2 regions of the Pseudomonas sp. GWSMS-1 genome follow, and region 2 is predicted to be linked to the other one. Evidence: riboswitches for the same ligand, from Rfam matches in the RefSeq annotation. Region 2 holds a riboswitch; the other holds the start of a gene.
The links. A riboswitch is a leader RNA that binds a small molecule or an ion and turns the genes downstream of it on or off. The one in region 2 is predicted to bind cobalamin.

Region 1 (7,894 bases), 2.2 Mb from region 2:
TCGCCGTTTAACAAGCCGAGCATCTTCCCACTCGCGCCCTGCTTGTCAGTCAGCTTGTCGAGCAGGTAAAGCATGCCGCCGCACTCCGCGTGAATCGGCTTACCCGCCGCATGGTGCGCGCGAATAGCCTGCGCCATCGCCTGGTTGCCCTCCAGCTGCGCCAAATGCAGCTCCGGGTACCCGCCAGGCAGATAAAGGCTGTCGACCTCGGGCAGCTGCGCATCGTTCAGCGGCGAGAAAAACGTAAGCTCGGCACCCAACTCACGCAGCAAATCCAGGTTGGCCTGATAGAGAAAGGCAAAGCCGCTGTCTCGCGCCACACCAATGCGCACGCCCTTAAGCAAGGGCGCAGGCCTTGCCTGCTCAGGTGCGGCGAAGCTGACAGGCGGTGGCAGCGCCGTATCGGCGCTGGCAGCCAAGGCATCGGCAGCGGCATCGAGGCGCGCATCCAGGTCGGCCAATTCAGCGGCCTGGACCAACCCCAAATGGCGGCTCGGTAAGGCGACTTCGGCGCTACGCGGCAATGCACCGTACCAGCGGATTGAAGCCGGCAAGGCGTCGCGCAAAATCTCGCCATGGCGCACGCTCCCGACCCGGTTACCCAGTACCCCGGAAAACGGCAGATCCGGTTGGAAGGTCGCCAGACCATGGGCCATGGCGCCGAAGGTCTGGGCCATGGCTGAGCCATCAATAACCGCCAACACCGGCACAGCGAAGTGACGCGCCAAGTCGGCCGCCGATGGATTGCCATCAAACAGCCCCATCACCCCTTCGATCAGAATCAGATCGGCTTCGCCAGCCGCTTCCCAGAGCAAGCGCCGGCTCTCGTCCGCACCGACCATCCACAGATCGAGCTGATACACCGGTGCACCGCTGGCGCGGGCCAGAATCATCGGGTCGAGAAAGTCCGGGCCGCACTTAAACACCCGCACACGCCTGCCCTGGCGCGTATGCAAACGCGCCAGCGCCGCTGTCACAGTGGTTTTACCCTGGCCGGAAGCCGGCGCGGCAATCAACAGTGCGGGACAGGCACGTGCAGCGCAGTCGCTCATTAAAACTCGACTCCCTTCTGCGCTTTGACTCCGGCTTTGAAGGCATGCTTGACCAAGCTCATTTCGGTCACAGTGTCTGCTGCCTCAATCATCCCCGGCAACGCGCCGCGGCCGGTCACCACCACATGCTGTAACAGCGGCCGGGCTTCGATATCGGCCAGCACCGCATCCAGCTCCAGATAGCCGTATTTCAGCGCGATATTCAGCTCGTCCAGCACCACCAGGCCAATGCCCGGATCGTTAAGCAGCTGCACCGCCACTGCCCAGGCCTCGCGGGCCTTGTCGATGTCGCGCTGGCGGTCCTGGGTTTCCCAGGTAAAGCCTTCGCCCATCACGTGGTAGCTGACTTCATCAGGAAAACGCCGGAAGAACGCTTCCTCGCCGGTGCTGGCTGCGCCCTTGATAAATTGCACCACACCCACTTTGATACCGTGGCCCAGCGCGCGCGCGACCATACCAAAGGCGCTGCTGCTCTTACCCTTGCCGTTACCGCTGTGCACCAGCAGCAGCCCATACTCGTCCTGGGACTGAGCGATTTTTTCATCGATCAGGGCTTTCTTTCGTTGCATCCGTGCACGGTGCCGCTCGTCACGTTCGATAGACTCAGTCATCACTTGGCTCCCAGGCTAAGGCGCTGGCCAAACAGCGCCAACGAAGCAATATAAAGCGCACTGCCCACCCCGACATAAAACGTCATGTTGGACAAAAAGCGCGGGTAGTATTCGACGATACGCGGCAGCCAGGCCGCCAGAGTCGGCTCAGGATAACGGCCGGAGAAGAAGTAAAAACCACCGCCGGAAATCAGGTAGCAGACAAAAGCGCTGACCGCGACAACCGCAGCCAACAGCAACAGGCTTTGCAAGGTGTCACGATGCCAGCCGGCATACAGTCGCCCGCCCAGCCACAGGCTGGCGTAAGCCGGCACCAGCAACCAGTATGCGGGCGACAGGCACCAGTCACTCACCGTACCGCTGGTCATCATAGAGAAGTCCAGGGCACTGGCCAGCACAAACAGGCCAGCAAAAACCCAGCGTGGTCGCAACAGCACGCCGGCCAGGAAAAACACCGCCCAGGAGGCGCTGGGCAGGTTGATGCTGGCGAAGTGACTGCCACGCGTCATGGCCAGCAGCAACGCCAGGACGATGCCCGTTAGTAGCTGAGCACGGGTTGAAAGAATGGGCATGGGTATCTCCTCAGAGCGCTTGGTAGCGCAGGGTCAGGTAAAAGGCGCGGCCAGGTTGTTCGTAGGTCTGCGCCGTTTCGTAGTCACGGTCGAAGAGGTTGCTGACCTTGGCCTGCAGACGCCATTCGCTGTCGATGTGGTACTCGCCACGCAGATCGACCAAGGCATAGCCGGGCAGGCGTGAATCTTCGGTGTTGCTGGCGTCGTTAAACCGCTGGCTGGCAGCGAACAACGTGGCACCGACGCCAAACGAGCCGATGCGGCGGTCGGCGTCGATATTGAAGGTGCGCTTGGCTCGCCGCGCCAACTGATGTCCATGGTTTTCCTGGCTACGGTCCTGCGGGTCGAGCAGCGTCAGGGTGGCTGCTAGGTCCCAATTCTCCAGCTGCGTACGCGCACTCGACTCGAGGCCGCGAATACGCGCGGATTCGACGTTCTGTGGGCGCATCGGCTTACTACCGGCCCAAACAATCAGGTCGTCGATCTGGTTTTCAAAAACGCTGAGACGCCATTCACCCCAGCCAGCATCGCCCTGCAGGCCGAGCTCGTAGTTTTCCGACTTTTCCGGTTTAAGGTCGGGGTTACCCGCGGTGGAACCGCTGTTCGGGGTATACAGGTCATTAAAGGTCGGCGCACGGAAGGCGGTACCGTAGGCAGCACTCAACGTCAGACTTTCGCTGAGCTCGTAGCTCCAGCCTAGGTTGCCAGTATCGTGCTCGCCGAACTGCTGGTTGTCGTCGCGGCGCAACCCGACGGACACGCCATGTCGACCGAAACGGCCCTGGTACTGAGTGTAATAACCGCGATTATCGCGGGAGTCCTCAGCATAGGTGTCGGATGTGTCGATACGGTCCTGCTGGTAATCAAAACCCAGGCTCAACAGTTGCTCGGGCGTCAGGCTAAAGTCGTTCTGCCAAGCAAAGGTGTCGCGCTCGGTGTCGAAGCGCGAGTAAAAACCTCCATCCCGGAAGTTGTCGGTGCGATCTTCGCTGTGACCGGCCTGCAAGGTCACATCCCAGGGCTCTAAGGGAGTGAAACGGGCACGCCCGCCAAGCACCTGTTGCTCTCCATCGGCATAGCTGAAGCGCCCGGTTTTGCCGGAGCTGCTGCGCAGGTCCTGGTCGCTGTGGATGCTCGATTGCAACCAACTGCCGTCCAGCTCCAGGCCGTTAACGAAGCGGTAGCCACCGCGCAATGAACCGGCCAGCTGGCGATAGCCATCGGCGTCTGGCTCGTAGGCACCTACGGCGCTAGGCCGGTAAGCGCGGGCATTAATCCCGTCGGTATCTTCGCTGCTCACGCCAAGGTCAAACCAACCATTCTGCGAACCACCGGCCAGGCCAGCATTAGCGCTGTGGCTGGAGCGCGTGCCGGTACCCAACGCCAGGTAAGGTTTGAGCCCCTGCTTTGCGCCGCGCCGGGTGAAAATTTGAATCACCCCGCCGAGCGCCTCGGAACCATACAGACTGGAACGCGGGCCGCGCACCACCTCAATGCGTTCGACCAGCGCTAATGGAATGTCCTGCAGGGCGGCAGCACCGGAGGTGGCGGAACCCACCTTAACCCCGTCAATCAGCACCAATAGCTGCTTTTCACTGGTGCCACGCAGGTACAACGAGGTGCTTTTGCCGCGGCCGCCATTGCTAACGATCTGCACACCGGCGAGGCCGCGCAGCATGTCCGGCACGCTCTGCGCCTGGCTGCGCTCGATATCTTCACGGGTAATCACACTGCTCGACGCCACCGAGACCAACGGCGTAGCCGTACGCGTGGCGGTGACCACCTGCTGAGCGAGGTTGAGGGGTTCTGCTTGTGCCGTTAAAAAAGGACTACAGCCCAGCCATAAAAGAACGGCCGGACGTTTATAAAAGGTGCGAAACAATGCCTGATTCTCCATCGCGCCGCCCGCGCGATACTGCTGAATAAAACATTGGGAGAACAGCATAGGCAGATAGAGCAGCAATACAGCCACATCAGCCCGGCAACGCCCTCCGCAATGCCGTGGATGCAGCAGGCCGGTCTCCGGGCTTACGAGTGGAACCTTGAGGTTCCCGGATCGCGCCTTCCCATGCCGGTGGGCACAGTGGCTAGTGGCGATCTTTGACTCGTTTACCGTTGCGGGGGCAGCGCCGAAATAGTTGCGTGGTTAACACGTAACGCACCGGCTTCCCTGTTTCACCCTTTGAACGCTATGCGTTTGGGGCACCTGTTGCAGGCGCGCAGGGTAGAGACTTGCATACAGAGCGTCAACGCATAACGCCGCGCATAGCGCCGACGCCTCACGTGCCACTCAATGCCGCGGCATAAAACCCGCCGGCTTGCTCGCCAACCACTCAACAAAGGTACGCAAGCGCTCATCACTGAGCAGGCTGTCACGATTGTTGTAGGTCAGCGCCAGCTCTTTTTCGCTGAACAGCCGATGGATCTGGTTGTGACAGGCACGGCACACCCAGAGCGTGGCGCTGATGCGCTCACTTTTGCCGAAGCGTTTTTGCACGTAAACCTTGTTGTGCAGTGCCTTGGGGATCAAGTGATGGCGCGTCAGCAGCGCAGCGCGGGCGCAAAGTTCACAGGCGTCAGGTTGTTCGGGCAGGCGAATCGGTTCGGGCATACAAGCAACGCCGGCTCAGCGTTTACGGCACAGGCTCAGGCCATCGCCGAGCGGTAGCAGGGACAGGTCGATGCGCGGGTCATCACGCAGCGCCAAGTTGAGCGCCTGAATCGCTCGGGTGTCAGCGCCCTCGGGGCTCTGTTCAAGCACCCGGCCACTCCACAAGGTGTTGTCGAACAGAATCAGCCCACCCTGACGTACCAGACGCAGGGCGTGCTCCAAATAAGCCGGATAGTTGGCTTTGTCGGCGTCGATAAACAGCAGATCAATACGCCCTGTCAGCCCTTCAGCTGCAAGCGCTTCCAGGGTTTGCAGCGCCGGCGCTAGCCGCAGCTCAATACGCTCAGCGAGGCCCGCCTCAGCCCAGTAACGTTTGGCCGTGGCGTTGTAGCCGCCGGGAATGTCGCAACAAATCAAGTGGCCATCGCTCGGCATGGCCTGGGCCATACAGATAGCGCTGTAACCGGTGAAGGTGCCGACTTCGACAATCCGCCGCGCGCCGATCAGCTGTACCAACAAGGCCATGAACTGGCCCTGCTCGGGGGCGATTTGCCAGCGTGAATGAGTCAGCAGAGCGGTTTCTTCGCGCAGACGCTTGAGCAGTGGCGTCTCGCGCAGCGATACATCCAGCAGGTACTGATAGAGATCAGCATCGAGATTAAGCGTTTGAGTGGTCATAAAAGCCCCTCTACAAATACCCAGGGCTGGGCCTCAGGGGTTACCCGCCAGCTCCGGGGTGAACACACGCTTGGCATTCAAGTAAGTACGCTGCCAATACGTATTGCTCAGGCTGTCCAGGCGCACAGTGCCGCCGCTGGAGGGCGCATGCACGAAGCGGCCATTGCCGACATAAATACCCGCATGGCTGACCTGGCTGCCGCCACTGGTGGCAAAAAACACCAGATCACCGCTTTGCAGCGCATCGCGCCCAATGCCTGGGGCGCGCATGCTGATCAGCTCACGGGTAGTGCGCGGCAGCTTGATGCCTGCGGCATCACGGTAAACAAAGCCGATCAAGCCGCTGCAGTCGAAGCCGCCTTCGGGGGTATTACCGCCATAGCGATAGGGCGTGCCTACCAAGCCCAGCGCACGAAATAGCACATCATCAGCATTGCCGTTAAAGCTGCTGATGGGCTGATAAACAGTGGGTTGCGGGGTTGGCGCGGGCGCTTGACTCGCGCAGGCGCTAAGCAGCGCGGCCAACACAATCAAGCTGATACGGGAGAATGCGGTCATGGACAAGGCGATCCTGAGCCGGGATGCGCCCTACTCTGCCGGCTTGCACATGCGAGTGCAAGCTTTAGCTTTGCTTGGCAGGTTGTTGAAATCTATCGAGATACGTCAGAGAGGATAACGGGCTACAGCGACCTTAACGTTACGGCCGCTGCACGCCGCACTCAAGGGTTACGTACGAGCGACTCGGTTGGCGCCAGCGCCAAGGCCCGCTTGGCCTCGATAAAGGTGCGCTTCCAGTAGCGATCATCCAGGCTATCGACCCGCACACCGCCGCTGCGACTGCTGGAAGAATGGATGAATTGATCATCACCCATGTAGATGCCGGCATGGCTGACGCGACCACGGCCGTTGGTGCTAAAGAACAGCAGATCGCCCGGCTTAAGGTCATCACGCTCCACCAATGGTGCGTCGATATTGATCATATCGCGGGTCGAGCGCGGCAACTTCAGGCCGGCCTCTTCTTTAAACAGGTAACCGATAAAACCGCTGCAATCGAAGCCGGAACTTACCGAGCCGCCACCAAAGCGATAGCGCGTACCTACCAGTGACAGACCGTGGGACAGAATGCCGTCAGCCAGTTGCGGGAGTTTGTATGCCTTTTCTTCGGTGAAATCGCCAAGGGCGGCTTCTTTGGCTTGCTCATCAAACTCGGCAAGGTCTGTCGAGGAGAACACTGAAGATTGAGTGGTCAGCTCCGGTTGCGGAGCATGGTTGGCGCAGGCGGCCAGGACCAGGGAGAGTGCAATAGGCACGAGGGGTGCGAGGCGTTGGAGCATGGGCACGACCGTGTCGGTGGATTTCATAAGAGCGCGACTATGCCCTCTATGACATGCATTTGCAAATTCTATGGCTCTAAATGTGACTCAGTAGTTCTGGCAAAACATCTAAAGCGCGCCCTTGCAAATGGACATCCACCCTATTGCTCAGGTCGCTGCGCTGCGGATTGATATCGGCGGTGAATCCCCCTGCTTGCCGGGTGCGCAGCAACGGCTCGACGATGTAGGGAAAGCTGGCGCTGGTGCCGACGCTGATAACGACATCAAAGCCCTTGCCTAACTCGGCATACAGCGAAGCGATGGCCTGCTCCGGCAGCATTTCTCCAAATAGCACCACGGGCGGGCGCAGTATGCCGGCGCATTGCCGGCATTTGGGTGGCAGCGGCCGCTGCAAATGCGCGGCCAGTTCGGCATCCACAGCGCCACAAGACTGGCAATATAAGGGTGCCAGCTCGCCATGAATCTCGATTACCCGCTCCATCGGGCTGCCTGCCGCACGGTGATAGCCATCAATGTTCTGCGTTAGCAGCCAGCAATGCGGTTTTCTGCGCTGCAGTTCAGCAATCGCGTAATGCCCAGCATTAGCCTGAGCGCCCAGGCAGGCCTTGCCCAGCTCCGCCAGGTACTTCCAGCACAGCGCCGGGTCGCGTTGCAGCATCGGCCCCGAGAGCGCCGTTTCAATCGGCAAGCCCTCAGCAGTCTGGCCGTTATACAGCCCACCCACCCCTCGGTAAGTCGGCAACCCGGAGTCGGCCGACAAGCCAGCGCCGGTAATCAGCAAGATCCGCTCGGCCTGCTTGAGTTGCTCGGCGACGCGCTTGATGGCTTGTTCCATTAGAAGCTCCAACTTCAATGATTGACGGTATAAGCCAGCATCATCGACAGCTGACATAAGGGGCGCCCGCTCTGCTCATGCCACTCATTAAACGCCGCCTGAACCGCTGCGCGCTCTTTCAAGCTGGTCGGCAGCTTATCGACGATCTTCTGTGCCTTTAATGCCGCGACCAAATCATCGCTGGGCACAAAGGTATCTTTG
Region 2 (7,894 bases):
CGCCCGCGAACTCTACGCCGAGAGCCATCTGCAGGCCGACGGCAGCAAACTCTACAGCCTGCACGGCACGCTGTTCTTCGCCTCGACCACGGCCTTTCTCAACCAGTTCGACCCGGCCAATGACCCGGCCGAGGTCACCCTGGACTGTCGCCACCTGAGCTTTGTCGACTACTCGGCCATCGCCGCGCTAAAAACCCTGCGCGAACGCTACAGCAAAGCCGGCAAACACCTGCGCGTGCTGCACCTGTCCGAACGCTGCAAGCAACTGCTTAAACGCTCGGGCACGCACCACGATTGAACTCGTAGGATGGGTTGAGCGCAGCGATACCCATGCTGCTGCCAACCCGTCATCTATGAGCCGTCGTAATCCATGATGGGTATCACAGGCTCAACCAGCGTGGTCCGACCACATCCTACAGCTGTGGATAACTCCTCGGCGTATACACCCACTCGCCACCCTCGGCACGGGGGAAACGGCAGGTTTGGCTGGAGCCGATGATCACCAGGGTGCGCATATCGACCATTTCTGGCGTGAGTTCGCCCAGCGTCAGGGTACGCAGGGTTTCGCCGGGGCGGCCGATATCGCGGCCGAGGACCACCAGGGTCTCGGGCGTGCGCTGCTGGCGGACGATCTCCAGGGCAGAACCGAGCTGCCAGGGGCGGGCTTTGGAGATGGGGTTGTAGAAGGCCATCACCAGATCGGCGGCGGCGGCGTGGGCCAGGCGCTTTTCGATAATGGCCCAGGGTTTGAGGTTGTCGGATAGCGAGATCAGGCAGAAGTCGTGGCCCAGCGGCGCGCCGGCCTTGGCGGCGGTGGCCAGGGCGGCGGAAACGCCGGGGAATACCTGTAGATCGACGCGCTGCCATTCGGCGTCGCACGACTCGTGCAGGGCTTCCAGCACGGCGGCGGCCATGGCGAATACGCCGGGGTCGCCGGACGACACCACCACCACCCGGCGGCCGCTGGCGGCCAACTCGAAGGCATGGCGGGCGCGCTGCATTTCTTCACGGTTATCGGTGCAGTGGCGCACCTGTTCCGGGCGTAACGGGCCGGCCATGTTGATGTAGGTTTCGTAGCCGAGCAGGTCTTGCGCTTCATCCAGCGCCTGACGCGCGGCGGGCACCATAAATTCCGCCGCGCCGGGGCCGAGGCCGATCACCGTGAGGCGACCACGCGGGCGGCCAAGCTGCGTGGCGTCGATGGGCGCAGCGGCCAGCAGCAGGTGCAGATTGGCGTGTTGGCTATGCAGCGGCGGCAGTTGGCTGGCGTCGTCGATAAAGCGCAGCGGCAGTTTGAGCTGCGCGGCGGCGCTGTGCAGTTCGGCGTTGGCCATCAGCTTTGGTGCGGCCAGCAGGCAGGCCAGGCTTTGCGCGGCCAGGTTGCTGCTGTGCAGGGCTTGCTGCAGTTCGCTAAGCAAATCGGTGCCGGCGCGCTCGACCCATACGGCGACTTGCTGCGGGTGGATCAGCAGTTCATCGGCATTGGCCGCGCGGCTGTGCGGGCTGATATGGATCACCCGCGCGGCGTGGTTATCCACCGGCAACTTGGCCTGGGCCAGCCAGGGTGCATCACCCTCGATACGCACGGCCTGGCCGCCGAGCAGGTCGCTGACAAAGCCTTTGCCCTGCTCCAAGTCGGCCAGCACATAGCCGGATGGCGGCTCCAGCAGGCAGGTGCCGAAGCGCAGTTCGCCGCTGGTGGTGATCGCCGCGCTGACCTCTAGGTGCGCGGCAAGCTCCCGCGCCATGCGGTTGACCCCGCCGAGACCGCCGAGCAGCGGCACCACGGCGCTGCCATCTTCAGCCACGGCCAGCACCGGCGGCTCGCTGTCTTTCTCGCCCAGTACAGCGGCCAGGCTGCGAATCACAATGCCGGCGGCGCACAGCACAATCAGCGGCGTGCCGGCGCGGTAGAGCGTGCGCAGGGTGTCGCCAAAGTCTGCATAGATGCGCTCAACGTCCGTCACCCGGCTGCGCAGGCCGTGGATCTCGGCCTGTGGATAAAGCACCTGGATACGCCGCGCGCAAGGCAGGGCGGAGGGGCCGAGGATGATGATGGCGGGAGCGGCGGTCATAAGGTGTTCCATAGTTGGCGGGGCGCGGTGGGCGGATCAACCGCGCCATTTCTCGCCGGGAATGACGATCATCGAGAAATACGGCGAGGACATCGGCTCCACTTCATCCAGCGGCACGATGCGTTGGTTGCCCATGGTGGCGCGTTCGACGTAATGGGCACGCTGATCGATGCCCAGCTCCTGCAACACGCGACGGACTTTCTCGAAGTTGCGCCCCAGCTTCATGATCACGGCGGCTTCGGCGTCGTGCAGACGCTGCTTGAGTTCGGCCTCGGGCAGCACGCCGGAGAGCACGCTCAGGCTTTGGTTGCGGTACACCAGCGGGGTGCCGAGCACCGAGGCGCAGCCGAGCATGGAGCACACGCCGGGCACCACTTCCACCTCGTATTGGCCGGCCAGGCGGTCGTGTAGGTACATATAGGAGCCGTAGAAGAACGGGTCGCCTTCGCAGATCACCGCGACGTCCTGGCCGGCGTCGAGCCGGGCGGCGATCTGCACCGCGCAGGTGTCGTAGAAATCGCTGATCACATCTTCATAGCTCAGCGGCGCGGCGAGTTTTTCTGTGGTCACCGGGTACACCAGTGGCAGGCGCTGCTGCGTATCGGTCAGGTGCTGCTCGATGATGCCGAAGGCGTTACCGCCCTGGCCCTGGCTGGCTTTGGCCTTGGCCACGAAGTAACCGACCACATCGGCCGATTGCAGCAGGCGCAGGGCCTTGAGGGTGATCAGTTCGGGGTCGCCGGGGCCGACGCCGATCCCAAGCAAGCGGCCTTTTTGTACGCTCATCACTCCACCTCCGTAGCCAGGGCGTTGACCGCCGCTACCGCCATGGCGCTACCGCCGCGACGGCCACGCACGATCACATAGGGCACGCCGCGGCTGTCGGCTGCCAGCGCATCCTTGGATTCCGCCGCGCCGATAAAGCCCACCGGCATGCCGATAATCAGCGCCGGTTTTGGCGCGCCGGCGTCGAGCATTTCCAGCAGGTAGAACAGCGCGGTGGGCGCGTTGCCGATCACCACCACGCTGCCTTGCAGGTGCTCGCGCCAATGTTCCAATGCGACTGCCGAACGGGTATTACCCAGTGCGCGGGCCTGCTCAATCACGCCGTCGTTATGCAGGGTGCAGATCACCGGGTTATTCGCGGCCAGGCGCGGGCGGGTGATGCCCTCGGCGACCATCCGCGCATCGCAGAGAATCGCCGCACCCTTGGCCAGTGCCGCGCGGCCAGCGGCGCCGGCACCGGGCGAGAAGCGCAGGTCCTGCACCACATCGACCATGCCGCAGGCGTGGATAATCCGCACGGCGAGCTTTTCCAGATCGGCCGGAATGGCACTGAGGTCGGCCTCGGCGCGGATGGTGGCGAACGATTGGCGGTAGATTTCCTGACCGTCGCGGATGTACTCAAGCATCGCTGTTTCCTGTTGCGCAGTGGGCGGCGAACCAGTCGCCGGCCTCGTCGATAGTCATGGCGCTGGCCAGCAGTTGGCCGAAACCGGCCGCCTCGGGCGTGCGTTGATAAAGCTGGTAATGCCCGGCGCTGCTGGCCAGCAGAGTAAAGGGCGCGGTATGCGCGGCGGCGCAGGAGCGTGGGCAGGCGCTGAGATGCACCTGCGGCCGCGCTGTGCTGGCGCGCAGGCGCTTGGCGAGCAGCAAGGCGTCGGCTTTGCTGTCGGCCAGGCCCTTGGCGCAGGCGGCTGAGCCGGTGCAGGCGATCAGATTGCTAAGTGGTTCCTGCGCATCGATCAGCAGGCCCAGTTCGGCCAGTTTGTGCAGCAGGTAGTCTGCCGAGTGCTCGGGGATATTTGGTAGCAGCAGACCCTGCCAGGGTGTCAGGCGCAGGCTGGCATCGCCGTAGTGCTCGGCCAAATCGGCCAGGGCGTTGAGTTGTGTGGCGTCAATCCGCCCCAAACGCACGGTGGCGGCGACCATGCACAGCCCCGTCTGCTGCTGTGGATAAATACCGATTGCAGCGTGCTGGCTAGCCGGTTGGCGCTGCCATTCCAGCGGGGCCGGCTGGATGGCGAAGGGCAGGCGCGCCTGTAGCTGTTGCAGCAGTTGGCTGTGGGAAATCACGCTGAGCAGTTGACGCATACGACTGTGCGCGCTGCCGGCCAGCTTGAGAAACAGCATCAGCAGCTGCTCGATCAGTTCAGCGGCCTGCTCGACCCGAATCGCCCCGAGTGGCGTATCCGTTGGGCAACCGGCCAACCCGAACGCCAGCCGCGCCGGCGTGCCGGGCAGGGCGCTGAGCCAGATATCGTGCGGGTGTTCGAGCATTGCCAAGGCTTCGCCGCCGTCCAGCTGCAGGGCGAACTTGGCCGACAGCCCATGCAGCGCCGGGGTGTTCTGCAGCAGCTCAAGCAACGCGGCGGCCAGTGGGCGGGTGTCGAGCAGGGCCTGCGGATCGAGGCCGGCAGCGGGGCTGAGCAGCAGGTTGCGCACATCGTCGGCGGCCGGGTTGCTGGGGCCGAGATCGGCGGCGAGCAGGCGCTCGATCAGCTCGGCCTGTTGGCCGGGCAATACGCCACGAATCTGCAGATTGCTGCGGTTGGTCAGCTCCAGCACGCCGCTGGCGCAGCGTTTGGCGGCCTCGGCGATGGCGCGTGCCTGATTGCTGCTGAGCACTCCGCCGGCCAGCTTGACCCGGCAGATACCACCGTCCAGCGCCTGAACGATACGCAGCAGGCCGGGGCACGCGCTGGGGCGTGGTAGTGACGGATCGACGGTGGTGGAATGGTCGCGCAACGGGTTCACCAGCAACTAAGACGCGGCGACCGAACCAGCAGAGTTCACCCTGGCACAGGGGAACTCAATGGCATCGGTACACCCCGCCCGATGTTGGCACTCGCGACTAGCGTCGTCGGCAGGTCTCCTGGCTGACAGGTCATCATCTGCCGCGGCCTTCCCGGTTACCCAGTGGCACAGTTGCGGCAGACTCGCTGTTTACAGTTGCGGGGGCAGCCACGGTTTAACCGTGTTCCCTCTTAGGCCCGTTAGGGCACCGACGAAGGCTGTATTATGCCCGCTTTGTCTAACGCGCAGACACCCTTGCTCGTTAGGCGGGTACAGAGGAGTGGCTATGACAGCCTGGTTAACCCTGGTTGGGATCGGTGAAGACGGCTACGCCGGCCTGGGCGACGCGGCGCGCCAGGCGTTGAGCGAGGCGCACTGCATCGTCGGCGGTGCCCGTCATTTGGCGCTATTGCCGGCCGATCTGCCAGGGCAGCACGAACTGTGGCCCAGCCCATTCAGCCTGGAGCCGGTGCTGGCGCGACGCGGTACGCCGGTGTGTGTGCTGGCCAGCGGTGATCCACTGTTCTACGGGGTGGGCGCGAGCCTGGCGCGGCAGTTGCCGGCTGAAGAATTGCGGGTGTTCTCGTCGCCCTCGTCAGTGTCACTGGCCGCCGCCTGTATGGGTTGGCCGTTGCAGGAGGTGACGGTGCTGTCGTTGGTGGCGCGGCCGTTGGCGGCGCTGCAGGCGCAGCTTTTCCCCGGCGCGCGCTTGTTGCTACTGAGCAACGACGGCGACAGCCCGGCAGCGGTGGCCGAACTGCTGCGCGCACGTGGTTTTGGCCCCAGTCGCTTGACCGTGCTGGAGCATCTGGGCGGCGCTCAGGAGCGGCGTATCGACGGCTTGGCCAGCGATTGGTCGCTGCCACGGGTGGCCGACCTCAACCTGCTGGCGGTCGACTGCCTGGCCGACGCTGATGCGCGCTTGTTGCCCGTCACGCCGGGTTTGCCGGATGCGCTTTATCAACACGACGGCCAACTGACCAAGCGCGATGTGCGCGCGATCACCCTGGCGCGTTTGGCCCCGCAACCCGGCGAGCTGCTTTGGGATGTGGGTGCCGGTTGCGGCTCCATCGGCATCGAGTGGATGCGCGCGCACCCTAGCTGCCGGGCCATCGCCATCGAGGCCGACGCTGGGCGTCAGGCGCATATCCAGCACAACCGCGACACGCTCGGCGTGCCGGCTTTGCAATTGGTCGCCGGTCGTGCGCCCGAAGCATTGGCCGGATTGGCCGCGCCGGATGCGATCTTTATCGGTGGCGGGGTGACCATCCCCGGCGTGCTCGAGCAGTGCTGGGCCAGCCTGAAACCGGGCGGTCGGCTGGTGGCCAATGCCGTGACCCTGCAAAGCGAAGCCGCGCTGGTGGCCTGGCGCGAGCAGATGGGCGGCGAGCTGACTCGCATCAGCGTGGCCCAGGCGCAGCCGCTGGGTGGTTTCGACACCTGGCGCAGCGCCTTGCCGATCACTTTGCTGGAAGTATGCAAACCGTGAACCCTCGTATTCTGCTGCTCGGCGGCACCACCGAGGCGTTACGTTTGGCGCGCCGCCTTGGCCCTGAAAGCATCTACAGCCTGGCGGGTTTGGGCCGGGTGCCGGATGACTTGCCCTGCCAGGTGCGCGTCGGTGGTTTTGGCGGGGCCGAAGGCTTGGCGGCGTTTATTTACGAGCAGAGCATCGAGCTGCTGCTCGATCTGACCCATCCCTATGCCGCGCAGATCAGCGCCAATGCCGCCCAAGCTGCTGCGTTGAGCGGGGTGGCATGCTGGGCGTTGCGTCGTCCCGGTTGGCAAGCAGGAGAGGGTGATGACTGGCGCGAGGTGGACGATTGGAACGGGCTGGTTGCTGCGCTGCAAGACTTCCGTCGCCCGTTGTTTACTCTTGGCCGTGAGCCGTTGGCGCATTTGCACGAAATTCCCGCCCATCAACAGTGGGTCGTGCGCTGCCTGACAGCGCAGGAAGCCGTGCCGCGTGCCACAGTTATCGGCGCACGCGGGCCGTTTGATCTACACGGCGAGCGCGCGCTATTCGCTCTGCTGGGCATCGATGTGCTGATCAGCAAGAACAGCGGCAGCGCCTCCACCGAGCCGAAATTGCAGGTCGCGCGGGAGCTGGGTTTGCCGGTCGTGCTGCTGCGCCGGCCCGAGCTGCCAACGGTAGAGCGCGAGTTTCTCCAGCCAGACGCCCTGTGGGAGGCGCTTCAGCGGCGATTGGCCTGAAACGTAGCCAGGTAGGGTGGATGACGCTGTTTTCATCCACCATCGCAGTTGGTGGATGGGTGACGCGTCATCCACCCTACGGGTTCTGGGTTGCCCACCGCAAAACATCGCCTGCTAGACTGCCGCCCCGCTTTGGAGGCCGCCATGACCACGCCCGTTTCCCCTTACGCTCGCATTCTGTTTATCGGCCCAGGCCTCAGCCGTGGTGCGTCGGCTGAGCGTTTGCGCCAGCGCGTCGAGGCGCTGCTTGGCGAGGCGCATGTGCATGACAGCGAGCAGGATCTACAGCCGTTCTGGCTTGCGCTGGATGAGTCGCCGCGACCCTTGCTGGTGGTAGATTTGGAGCCGCGTGCCGATGCTGCTCACCGTGATTGGCTACGTGAGCAAATTGCCGAGCGCACTGATGGCGCGTCGGTGTTTGTGGTCTGCACGGCGATGGAAGACGCCTGGCTCGATGGCCTGCCCGCGCTGCTTGAACGCACGCAGCTGCACATGGCCTGCAGTGATGTACCCGCCGTGCCGGCGCAGCACGCCTGGTCGCACATTCCGCCGCACGCCCAGCGTCTGCTGCTGTGTAACGGCCCGCGCTGCACGCGCAAGGGCGCGCTCAGCCTGTGGAAAACCCTGCGTCAGCGCCTCAAGGCCGCCGGCAAGCTGGAGTGTGAGGGCGGTGTGCATATCACCCGCAGTCAATGCCAGTTCCCTTGCGACAGGGGGCCGACCGCGAGCCTTTATCCACAGGGCGAGTGGTTCGGTATTCGTGACGAGGCGGCGGTGATCCGCCTGGTCGACGAGCGCCTGGTGGCTGG

Region 1: linked by a shared signal. The riboswitch ahead of btuB (TonB-dependent vitamin B12 receptor) and the one ahead of cobG (precorrin-3B synthase) in region 2 are both predicted to bind cobalamin.

What each region holds. Positions count from the first base shown of each region.
Region 1 covers NZ_JBMHHV010000005.1:1,670,905-1,678,798, forward strand. Annotated here, with positions in the region: gene ACEPAJ_RS11280 (cobyrinate a,c-diamide synthase) at 1-1,052, opposite strand, end outside; gene cobO (cob(I)yrinic acid a,c-diamide adenosyltransferase) at 1,052-1,663, opposite strand; gene ACEPAJ_RS11290 (hypothetical protein) at 1,663-2,235, opposite strand; gene btuB (TonB-dependent vitamin B12 receptor) at 2,246-4,132, opposite strand; cobalamin riboswitch at 4,232-4,460, opposite strand; gene ACEPAJ_RS11300 (hypothetical protein) at 4,526-4,846, opposite strand; gene ACEPAJ_RS11305 (O-methyltransferase) at 4,862-5,524, opposite strand; gene ACEPAJ_RS11310 (C40 family peptidase) at 5,558-6,082, opposite strand; gene ACEPAJ_RS11315 (C40 family peptidase) at 6,244-6,858, opposite strand; gene ACEPAJ_RS11320 (NAD-dependent deacylase) at 6,935-7,693, opposite strand; gene ACEPAJ_RS11325 (DNA-3-methyladenine glycosylase I) at 7,708-7,894, opposite strand, start outside.
Region 2 covers NZ_JBMHHV010000005.1:3,884,236-3,892,129, reverse strand. Annotated here, with positions in the region: gene ACEPAJ_RS21760 (SulP family inorganic anion transporter) at 1-298, shown strand, start outside; gene cobJ (precorrin-3B C(17)-methyltransferase) at 414-2,075, opposite strand; gene ACEPAJ_RS21750 (precorrin-2 C(20)-methyltransferase) at 2,112-2,864, opposite strand; gene ACEPAJ_RS21745 (precorrin-8X methylmutase) at 2,861-3,487, opposite strand; gene cobG (precorrin-3B synthase) at 3,480-4,823, opposite strand; cobalamin riboswitch at 4,924-5,099, opposite strand; gene cbiE (precorrin-6y C5,15-methyltransferase (decarboxylating) subunit CbiE) at 5,158-6,360, shown strand; gene ACEPAJ_RS21730 (cobalt-precorrin-6A reductase) at 6,357-7,085, shown strand; gene ACEPAJ_RS21725 ((2Fe-2S) ferredoxin domain-containing protein) at 7,230-7,894, shown strand, end outside.